DNA from 3 places in the Exiguobacterium sp. K1 genome. Region 2 is predicted to be linked to each of the others. Evidence: riboswitches for the same ligand, from Rfam matches in the RefSeq annotation. Region 2 holds a riboswitch; each other region holds the start of a gene.
What was found. A riboswitch is a leader RNA that binds a small molecule or an ion and turns the genes downstream of it on or off. The one in region 2 is predicted to bind thiamine pyrophosphate.

Region 1 (3,279 bases), on a different contig from region 2:
AAAAAGTGACCCGACTCCTAAATAATCTGCACCGTCCTGCTCTGCTGCCACAGCCTGTTCGACCGTTGAAACGGAAACACCGATCGTCGCCGTCGGTAACAATCGACGTGCTTCCGTTAAAGGAATATCATCTTGACCGATATGCAGGCCCGCTTCGACTAATAAAGCGATATCGATCCGGTCATTGATAATCAACGGAATATTATAACGGGCAGTCAGATCCTTCAGTACAACGGCTGATTCGAGAAAATTCTTACCCGACATCTCTTTTTCCCGTAATTGAACAATCGTTGCACCGCCCTTAATCGTTGCTTCGACAGCATCCTCCAAGGGAAGATGCGGGTGCAGACGTCTATCCGTCACTGCATAAATCAAGTATTCACTGTCCATTCATCTGCACCTCCGGCAAACTTTCCTCTGTCATCAGACTGACCGCGTCAAACAATCCGGTCCGAAAACTGCCGATACCAGGACGATTTCCGGCCGTTTCCCCTGCTTTTCCCATGGCGTACGTCCCAAATACAGCTGCGTCGAAATGATCGTATCCTGCTCCCAAAAAAGTCGCAATCAAGGAAGCGGTCATACATCCTGTTCCCGTCACTTGGCCGAGTCGTTTTGTTCCGACGTCCAAATGATGTTGACGGACTCCATCTGTCACAAAATCAACGGGTCCGGTGACGACGATGACTTGTTTCGTCTGGGAAGCGAAGGCGTGAACACTTTGAAGATCGAGTGATTCTCCTTCCGCCACATCGACCCCTTTCGTTCGAGCAACCTGTCCAAGCAACGTTTTAATTTCCGAAGCATTTCCTTTGATGACCGTAAAGGTGATTTCCTCCATCAGTTGTTTCATAAAATCCGTTCTTAATGTCGTGGCTCCCGCACCCACCGGATCCAAAATGACCGGTTTCCCCAGCCGGTTAGCCGTTTTCCCTGCTAGCAGCTGTGCTTTGCGCATGTCCGGATTGATGGTTCCTGTATTAATCACGACGGCGTCTGAAAGACCAACCATCTCTTCGACTTCGAGCAGGTCCTCTGCCATGACAGGAGATCCTCCAAGCGCAAGTGTCATATTAGCACAATCATTGATCGTGACGGTATTCGTTAAATGATGAATTAATGGTTTTTTATCATGGATGCGTCGTAGCATGTGTATCCCTCCAAAGTTCATGAAAATGATGTGTCGGTCCAATTCCGTGTCCAAGAGCAAAACCGTGACGAATCGCTTCGGTCACATAACGTTTCGCATAACGGACGCTGTCTTCCAGTGAATGACCAAGAGCCAGGTTGGCAGCGATAGCAGCGGACAACGTACAGCCTGTCCCGTGCGTATGACGGGACTCAATCCGTTCTTGTTCAAAGACAACATACCGTTCGTCCGTGTATAAAAGATCAGTGGCGTCTTGCCCTTCCAAATGCCCGCCCTTGAGCAACACAGCTCCTGTTTGTCGTTCAATCAGCTTGACCGCTGCTTGCTTCATATCAGCAAGTGAATGGACGGTTCCGCCGATCATCCGCTCGATTTCAGGAATATTCGGTGTCACAAGGGTCGCAAGTGGTAACAGCTGTTCGAGCAATGCCTGTTCCGCATTCGGTTGTAACAAAGCATGGCCACCTTTTGCGACCATGACCGGATCAAGAACAATCGGCAGAGGATACTTTTCCAGTTGTCGGGAAATCACTTGAATCGTTTCCTGATTAGAAACCATTCCAATCTTGACGGCATCGACACGGATATCTGAAAAAATCGAGGTTAACTGCGCTTCCACAAGCTTGGGAGAGACGTCTTCAACCGCTTGAACACCCAATGTATTTTGTGCCGTAATCGCCGTGATGACACTCATGCCATATACACCGAGTGCTGAAAATGTTTTTAAATCCGCCTGAATTCCCGCTCCGCCACCGGAGTCGGATCCGGCGATCGTTAATACGTGTTTCATTCCAATTCCTCACTTTCCCCTGAGCAAATAAGGAGAAAACGGACAACAAAAAGCGCCGTCCGCTGTAAAAAAGCAGACGACGCCATGAATAACCAGGTTCACCGGTTAAAGTAATCATGTCTTCGATCTCAACTTTCCTACGCTGGTATTATCCAGTTCAGGTGACAGGGTCGAAAACAGAATGGTTTTCCTCTCAGCCGGACTCCTCCAGCTCCCCTAGTTGCTCGTAATTTAAATTCTTTTTCACTGTATCACAGCAACATCAAAAAAACGAGCCGAAGCTCGTTTTTACAAGTATCCAAGTGGATTAACCGTGTTGGCAGGTCCTGACGCACTATATTGATAGCCACCGATATGCAGTTCAAAGTGCAGATGCGGTCCAGTCGAATTACCCGTACTCCCAAGAGTACCAATCGTTTGACCTTGAGTGACCGTTTGACCTGCTGAAACCGATAACGAATTCATATGACCGTACACCGTTGTATACACTTGACCGTCAAGGAAATGGGAAATCATGACGTGATTCCCGTAAGGTCCGCCGCTTCCGGCCGTAATGACCGTTCCGGAAGCCGCCGCACGAATTGGCGATCCGACAGGTCCGCTGAAATCGACACCGTTATGGAAAGTATAACCGTTCGCTCCACTGGCCGGTCCGAATCCTTGTGAGATACCACCCGAAGCCGGACGAACAAACTTCGCCGATCCGGTCGGTCCACTGCTGACAGGAGTTGGAACAACCGTTGATTCACTTGATTTAGGCATTGATTTTGCCGCCTCTTTTGCTGCTTTTTCCGCTGCTGCCTTTTCAGCCGCCGCTTTTTCCGCAGCGGCTTTCGCTGCTGCTTTTGCTGCCGCAATCGCTCTTTCTTGAGCTTCTAAAGTCGCCTGTAATTCTTTGGCACTCAACAGTTTTGTCGTAAACTTCGTCTTCCCTTTACGTAATTTTTTCAGGGTTGCGCTCCGTTCTTTCATCTGTTGTTTTAATTGTTTCTTTTGAATGAGCAATGATTTTTTTTCTTGAACACGCTCTTGTTTTTTAGTGATGAGGTTCTTTTTCATTTCCGCCAGCTTTTCCTGTGTTTCCAAATAAGCAGAAATCATTTTATCATCTTGTTCGGCGATTTTTTTACCGGCCATGACACGGCTGAATAAATCCCCCAGGTCTTTCGAACCAAAAATGACTTCTTCCCATTTGATCGAATTACCGTCGTTTTCTTGAAGTACACGTAACCGGTCTCCGAGCAACTCTTCTTGACGTGTGAGCATGATTTCATAGCGGACGATTTCCGCTTCCAGATCTTCAATCTGAAGGTTTAGTTGTTTAATCTGCTTATTTTTT
Region 2 (3,279 bases):
TTGCCATCTCTTGTTCGAGCCGGTGCAACGATTGCCGTAAGTCGAGTAAAGGGGCGAACGCGGTCCAGAGGACGTCATGACCGGTCATGTGAGGATCGAATACCGGCAATTGTTCCAAATAACCGATGGATAGCCCGCTTTTTTGGTAGATGGTTCCGGTGTCAGGTGAATCAAGCCGGGCCAGTAAACGCAGGAAAGTCGTTTTCCCGCTCCCGTTACGTCCGATCAAGCCGATGCGGTCATGTGACTGGATAAAGAGGGACACATCCGTTAAAATATCGTCGCCTCCGAATTGTTTGGACAGGTGTTGGATGTCGCAGATCATCATATGAATTTTCCTCTCTGACGCATCAAAAAAAGGAGAGCGCAAACAGCACTCTCCTTCACCAGTGGAAGATGCGCTTTGCTTTATTTTTCAAGTATAGAGTTCTTCAAAAAAGGACAGACTAGTCCCTTAGAACGCCATTCCATGAAAAATCGCGCGCAACAGATACAGTTGTTCCATCAACCAATGCTTACACGCAGCAAAACCCATCTTTCCACACCACCTTTTCTCATTCGATGACTCTATTTTACCATGCCACCGGGAATGAAAGGAAGAGCAGATTATTTAAATAAACCGGCGATGGAATTAAAGAAGGCACTTAAACCGTCAAACAGTTTGGCAAAAAATCCTTTTGTTTCTTCCGATGTCGCAAAGGACTGGATGTTTTGTCCGGCATCCTTCAGTCCCGTCTCAATCTGTCCCCAGTTAAGATCAGCTTTTTCCATTTGGTTAAACAGACCGGTCAAGCGCTCCATTTGGGCATCGGACAGATTGATATTGTTGTTTTGAATGACTTGGACGATGACATTCTCGATTTCGACTTTCGTCTCCGGTTTTTGCTTCGCGATTTCGGCTTTGATTTCGTTCATCAAGTCGGCGACTTTATCCGTCCCGACGGTTTTTCCGACATCTGATGTGACCGATAATTCTTGTTGGGCTAAATCTTTCCGTTCATCCGTCAGTTTGATACCGGTCTCACTTGACGTTTGATCATAGGCTTTCATGATACCGGTCAAGGCAGATGTACCGGTTACTTTATAAGGGGAAGTAATCGTAATGTCGGCATCGGTCACACCGGCCGTGACCAGCGCATTCAAATACATGTCTTTTGTGACCCACGTGATATTTTCGGTTGCGACGGACAGACCGTCGCCTTTTTCAGCCAATTCGATCTTGGCGGAGGAATACATATTGCCGCCGCGCTGGGACTGGGGAATGTTTTTCCCGAGATATTTTTCCTCATCGGCAGAAGTCGCGATGATCGGAGTGATGCCTTCCGGTGCATTGAGGCGGGACAAGACCCATGCTTTATCCTTTGCTCCGAGTGATTCTCCGAGTGTGATGATCGTTTTGTCGACGACCTGCTCGGCAGATGCGGCAGTAGGCAGTAATAACGTCGTGGCAAGTAATGCCGAAGCAGTCCATGTGATGGTTTTATTCATTGTCAAATTCCTCCGTAAGTTAAGTATCAGGTACTAATTTCAGTCTAATCGACCGGTGACGGAAGAGAATCGGTCTCAAGAACGAGCCGACATCGACCTTCCGTCATGTTCATTGTACAAAAAAACAATGGAAAGAAGGGGAGCATGTTCAGGATTGAATGAAATCATGTTACACTTGAAACAAATCGAATAGCGACCACTAGGGGAGTCAGTAGGCTGACTGAGACGACGGAGACGTGCGGACCCTTTGAACCTGATTAAGTTTGGACTTACGGAGGGAAGTGGCGTGACGGATCCTCTTTTTATGGTCTTTTCACGTCATGCCTGACATCAGGTGTGGCGTTTTTTTGATTACAAAAGGGGGAAGAAATATGAAATTCAGTGAAGAAATCCGGCAAGCAGCAAGACCGTACTGGGACAGCAGTTTTACGCATCCGTTCGTAACCGGTCTTGCAGACGGAACATTGCCGGAAGGGAAATTCCGGCATTACGTGCTGCAAGATGCCTATTACTTAAAACATTTCGCAAAAATTCAGGCACGTGCCGCTTCCAAGGCACAGGAATTCGCGACGATTGCGGAACTCGCGGAACATGCGACATCGACCTATGCTGCAGAACTGAGCCTGCACCAGTCGTTTTTTGAACCGCTTGGAATTTCGGACGAAACATTAGCCCGATTCGAGCCGGCCCCGACCGCATACGCCTATATTTCACATATGCATCATGCAAGCGAAGGGACGCTCGGGGAGACGATTGCTGCCATCTTGCCGTGTTACTGGCTCTATTATGAGATCGGACAACAATTACAGACCGCTGCACCGGCTTCACCGATTTATCAACAATGGATTGCGACGTACAGTTCGGATTGGTTCGAGCGGGTGGTCTTTGAGCAGATCGACCGTTTGAATGAGCTGGCAACGCAAGCAAGTGATCAAGAACGTACCCGGATGAAGCAGCATTTCGTCAGAAGCTGTTATTACGAATTGATGTTTTGGGAAATGGGCTGGATAGAAGAGACATTTGAAAAAAGCCTGGCACAGATTATTACAACGACATCATTGAAATAAGACGAGACAACGTAAAAACACCGGATTCGCTTGTTGGCGGATCCGGTGTTTTCTATGGAAAAGATAAATCAGCTGTGGCGTTCAATCAAATCCGCGAGGCGTTGTTTCACCAGCGACGGATTTGTTAACTCCTGATTGGATAAGGAAAGTTTTGTCATCGTTTCGTCCGTACCCGCCATTTCGCTGAACAAAGAGCCGAGGCTGTGGGCACGACGGTCGATTTGAAGAACGATGTCGATGCCGGACCGGTCCTGCAACAAGATGACTTCGATTTCATCCAGTTTATGGGCATAATGCGTGCCGCGGGCAGAATATTCGAGTTCCTGCGCAATCGGTAAGTCTTTTCGGAAGCGGCCCGGTAATTTTTCTGTATCCGCTTTTTTCAAGCGGAATCCGAGATCTTCTATTGCTTCAAGAATGACGGATTGATAGTCGTTTGCCTTGACGACGACCGCATCATGATCGGACGGGTCGACCGCTTGCGCGATATCGAGACCGGTCTCGATCCAGGATTTCGATTGACTGACGGAGAGTGGTGTATTAAAAGGAACTTGCAGCGTGAACGGAATTTCGCGTTCGACACCGGCTTCGATGGTAAAAGGTGCTTCATTTAACGCAAACCGATCCAGTGTGAATGTCGTGAACGTTTTGCTGTCCCCAACCTCCTGTTTGTACTGGGTGTTGAAGGCAAGATAAATCCGTGCGATTTCCTGATCGACGTTAC
Region 3 (3,279 bases), on a different contig from region 2:
CATTCTATTTTTCATCGCGCTCGGGGGAGCGGCTTGGTTTGGCTGGATTGATATGACGGCAGCACGCCCGGAAAGTTTATTCGCCAACTTTACTTCAAACGGATTGTTCCCGAACGGTGCGCTCGGAGTCTTGACGACGATGATCGCCGTCAACTTCGCATTCCAGGGGACGGAACTGATCGGGGTTGCGGCCGGAGAGTCGAACGATCCCGAAAAATCGATTCCGAAAGCGATCCGCAATACGGTTTGGCGGACGTTCATCTTTTTTGTTCTTTCGATTACAATCGTCGGCGCCTTGATTCCTTATGAAACAGCCGGCGGTATCAGCAGTCCGTTCATCATGGTCTTTGATGCGATCGGGATTCCGTACGCGGCCGATTTGATGAACATCGTCGTTCTGACTGCCTTACTGTCGGTCGGGAACTCGGGATTATACGCTGCTACCCGGATGTTATGGTCGATGTCTCAAGAAGGCATGATTTCGAAAAAACTTGCGATCGTCAACTCGCGTGGTGTACCGATGCGGGCGTTATGTTTTACGATGCTGTTTGCGATGTTATCGCTTCTGACCGCCTTTTTCGCGGAAGATACCGTCTTCATCTGGTTGTTGTCACTAGCAGGACTCGGTGCACAAGTCGGATGGATTTCAATTTCCGCTTCGCAGATTGCGTTCCGTCGTCAATTCATCAAAAACGGGCATGCTGTCAGTGAATTAAAATTCAAGACACCGTTCTTCCCGGTCTTGCCGATCATCTCGTTTTCTCTGAACATGCTCGTATTGATCAGCTTGGCGTTTCAGGCGGATCAACGGATTGCGCTGTATATCGGTGTTCCGTTCTTCCTCTTGACATGGGGTTGTTACCATCTGTTCGTCAAAGGAAAACATATTGCAGCTCAAACCGAGCGTCAGGCAGCCAGTTCCACGTTAGAATCTTGAACTGCCTCCACCTACAGAATCCTAAAAAAGCGTGTTCGTTAGGCAATCCTAACGAACACGCTTTTTCAATGGTCCGACAAACTCCGTAATGCGATAACTTCACCTGTGTGCACCGTCACTTTTGCCGGTCCCTGATTCGTCCATTCATTGCTGACGGTCAACGATCCGCCGACCGGGACATCGTGTTGTGTCAACGGATACTTGACCCTTTGGAGCGTCAAACGCGTCGGGACGAGCGGAATGAAGGACAGATAATGATACTGGTCTGCTTTGATGTCATATTGTCCCTGTTGCAGGAAACGGATCTCTTCCCGCTTCGTCATCAAACGGACGAGCGGGAATTGTTTTAACAGATAGACATTTTGAAGCGTCATATCCAGTCGTCCGCCGGTCGCACCGAATACCAGCACTTCCGTTGCTTCATAATGTTGACTGACGTAACGTAATGCCAGTTCCAAATCGGTCTCATCCTTTTCAGCCGGATGAATGATTGCCCCTTCCGGTTTGTATCCGAGCGAATCAAAGTCACCGATGGCCAAGTCAAAAGCGAGACCTTGTTGCGCCAATACGGTGACCCCGCCGTCGACAGCAATGACAACCGGCTTCTCCTCCATAAACGGTTGTAAGGATGGAATGTCTTCCGCCGGACCGGCTGCTACAATCACGACCCGCATCAGACACCTCGTGCCGAATAACGAAGAAGCCGTGGTGCCGTCGTAAACAGGAGCCCTGCGACAATACCGCATAACAGATAGGACGGAACCATATACGTCGCGTTATAGATCAAGGAATACGGAACGACCGGACCTTCCGCATATTCAGCAAAGAAGACGATTCCGCTGATGACGTGACAGACATAACGTAAGCCCGCACCTAACAATGTCGCACCTAATACAATCGCCATCAAACGGCCGTTCTTCCCGGCTGCTGCTGCTTTTTTAACTTGACGGGCAAACAGTCCGCTCAGTCCGACGACTCCGAACGCAATCGTATAATCGAGTAACGGCTGAACGACCGTCAGAATTTGTGGAGCGAACATCAGTTGGATTGTTCCAACGAGTGCTCCCGTCACGACCCCACCGACAACGCCGTGACGAAACGCCATGACGAAAATCGGTAACATCGCCAAACTGATGGAACCTCCTTGAGGCATTTTAAACGGGATCAATAAATCGAACACCACACCAAGACTTGCAAAGATTGCAATTTCCATTAACATTTGTAGCCGTTTCATCCTTTTTTCCTCCTAAAAATAAAATCGCAGGACGGCAAAAAGACAGTACGACGAACGCCGTACTGCCTGCGTGCGCCACATCCCTACGTCCGTCTGAACGGAACAGGTTCGAAGGGTTAAAGTCCAATCACTTCTCTCAGCCGCTTGACGCGACACCCCTTGCGGTCTTCATTCAATTTTGATTCTGCTCTTATTATACGTGAGCGGCATTCCGAATACTAGTGATTGCTTCTGAATAATCCGGCGCATTATAAATCGCCGAACCTGCGACCAAAACATTTGCACCGTTTTCGATACATAATTTGGCCGTCTCTGCATTGACTCCGCCATCGATTTCAATCTCAAACGATAGATCATGTTCCGCTTTCAGCGCAGCCAGTTGACTTAATTTCTTCATGACACCCGGAATAAAGGCTTGACCACCGAAACCTGGATTGACCGTCATCAACAACACCATATCGACTTCTTCCAGCACGTGTTCAATCGTCGAAAGTGGTGTATGCGGATTGAGCACGACGCCCGCTTTCGCACCGGCTGCTTTGATCTGTTGCAGGACACGGTGGACGTGATTCGTTGCCTCGACGTGGAATGTCACGATATCAGCCCCTGCTTCAACGAATGCTTCGACAAAGTTTTCCGGACGGTCAATCATTAAATGCACATCCAAAATCATGTCTGTTTTTTGACGTAAACTGCTTAAGACAGGAAGTCCGAATGAGATATTCGGAACAAATTGACCGTCCATGACATCAAAATGAATGTAGTCGGCCCCTGCCGCTTCTACTGCTTTGACATCCCGCTCTAAATTTGCAAAATCCGCTGATAAGATTGATGGGGCGATTTTAATCATGTTAATACCTCCGTGTCCGATTCTTGATTTCCTCTACAAACATACCATAATTCGTATACCGCGAACTCATGATTTCATGTGCCTCGACAGCCTGCTTAACGGCACAACCGGGCTCATTCAGATGCAGGCAGCCGCGGTATTTGCAATCATCCTGTAAAGCAACGAATTCAGGAAAACACCAACGTAACTCTTCCAGTTCCATTTCATGCGGAAAATCGAGATTCGAAAATCCCGGAGTATCCGCAATTAATCCATCAC

Region 1: linked by a shared signal. The riboswitch ahead of thiD (bifunctional hydroxymethylpyrimidine kinase/phosphomethylpyrimidine kinase) and the one ahead of tenA (thiaminase II) in region 2 are both predicted to bind thiamine pyrophosphate.
Region 3: linked by a shared signal. The riboswitch ahead of thiT (energy-coupled thiamine transporter ThiT) and the one ahead of tenA (thiaminase II) in region 2 are both predicted to bind thiamine pyrophosphate.

Annotation. Positions count from the first base shown of each region.
Region 1 covers NZ_JAOTIT010000005.1:102,048-105,326, reverse strand. The annotation lists gene thiE (thiamine phosphate synthase) at 1-390, opposite strand, end outside; gene thiM (hydroxyethylthiazole kinase) at 380-1,150, opposite strand; gene thiD (bifunctional hydroxymethylpyrimidine kinase/phosphomethylpyrimidine kinase) at 1,131-1,940, opposite strand; TPP riboswitch at 2,058-2,168, opposite strand; gene N7U64_RS11550 (murein hydrolase activator EnvC family protein) at 2,229-3,279, opposite strand, start outside.
Region 2 covers NZ_JAOTIT010000003.1:280,004-283,282, forward strand. The annotation lists gene abc-f (ribosomal protection-like ABC-F family protein) at 1-328, opposite strand, end outside; gene N7U64_RS09045 (DUF1002 domain-containing protein) at 607-1,488, opposite strand; TPP riboswitch at 1,680-1,785, shown strand; gene tenA (thiaminase II) at 1,860-2,555, shown strand; gene N7U64_RS09055 (sporulation protein) at 2,624-3,279, opposite strand, start outside.
Region 3 covers NZ_JAOTIT010000001.1:406,888-410,166, reverse strand. The annotation lists gene N7U64_RS02005 (amino acid permease) at 1-937, shown strand, start outside; gene N7U64_RS02000 (thiamine diphosphokinase) at 1,003-1,611, opposite strand; gene thiT (energy-coupled thiamine transporter ThiT) at 1,611-2,171, opposite strand; TPP riboswitch at 2,235-2,341, opposite strand; gene rpe (ribulose-phosphate 3-epimerase) at 2,365-3,021, opposite strand; gene rsgA (ribosome small subunit-dependent GTPase A) at 3,023-3,279, opposite strand, start outside.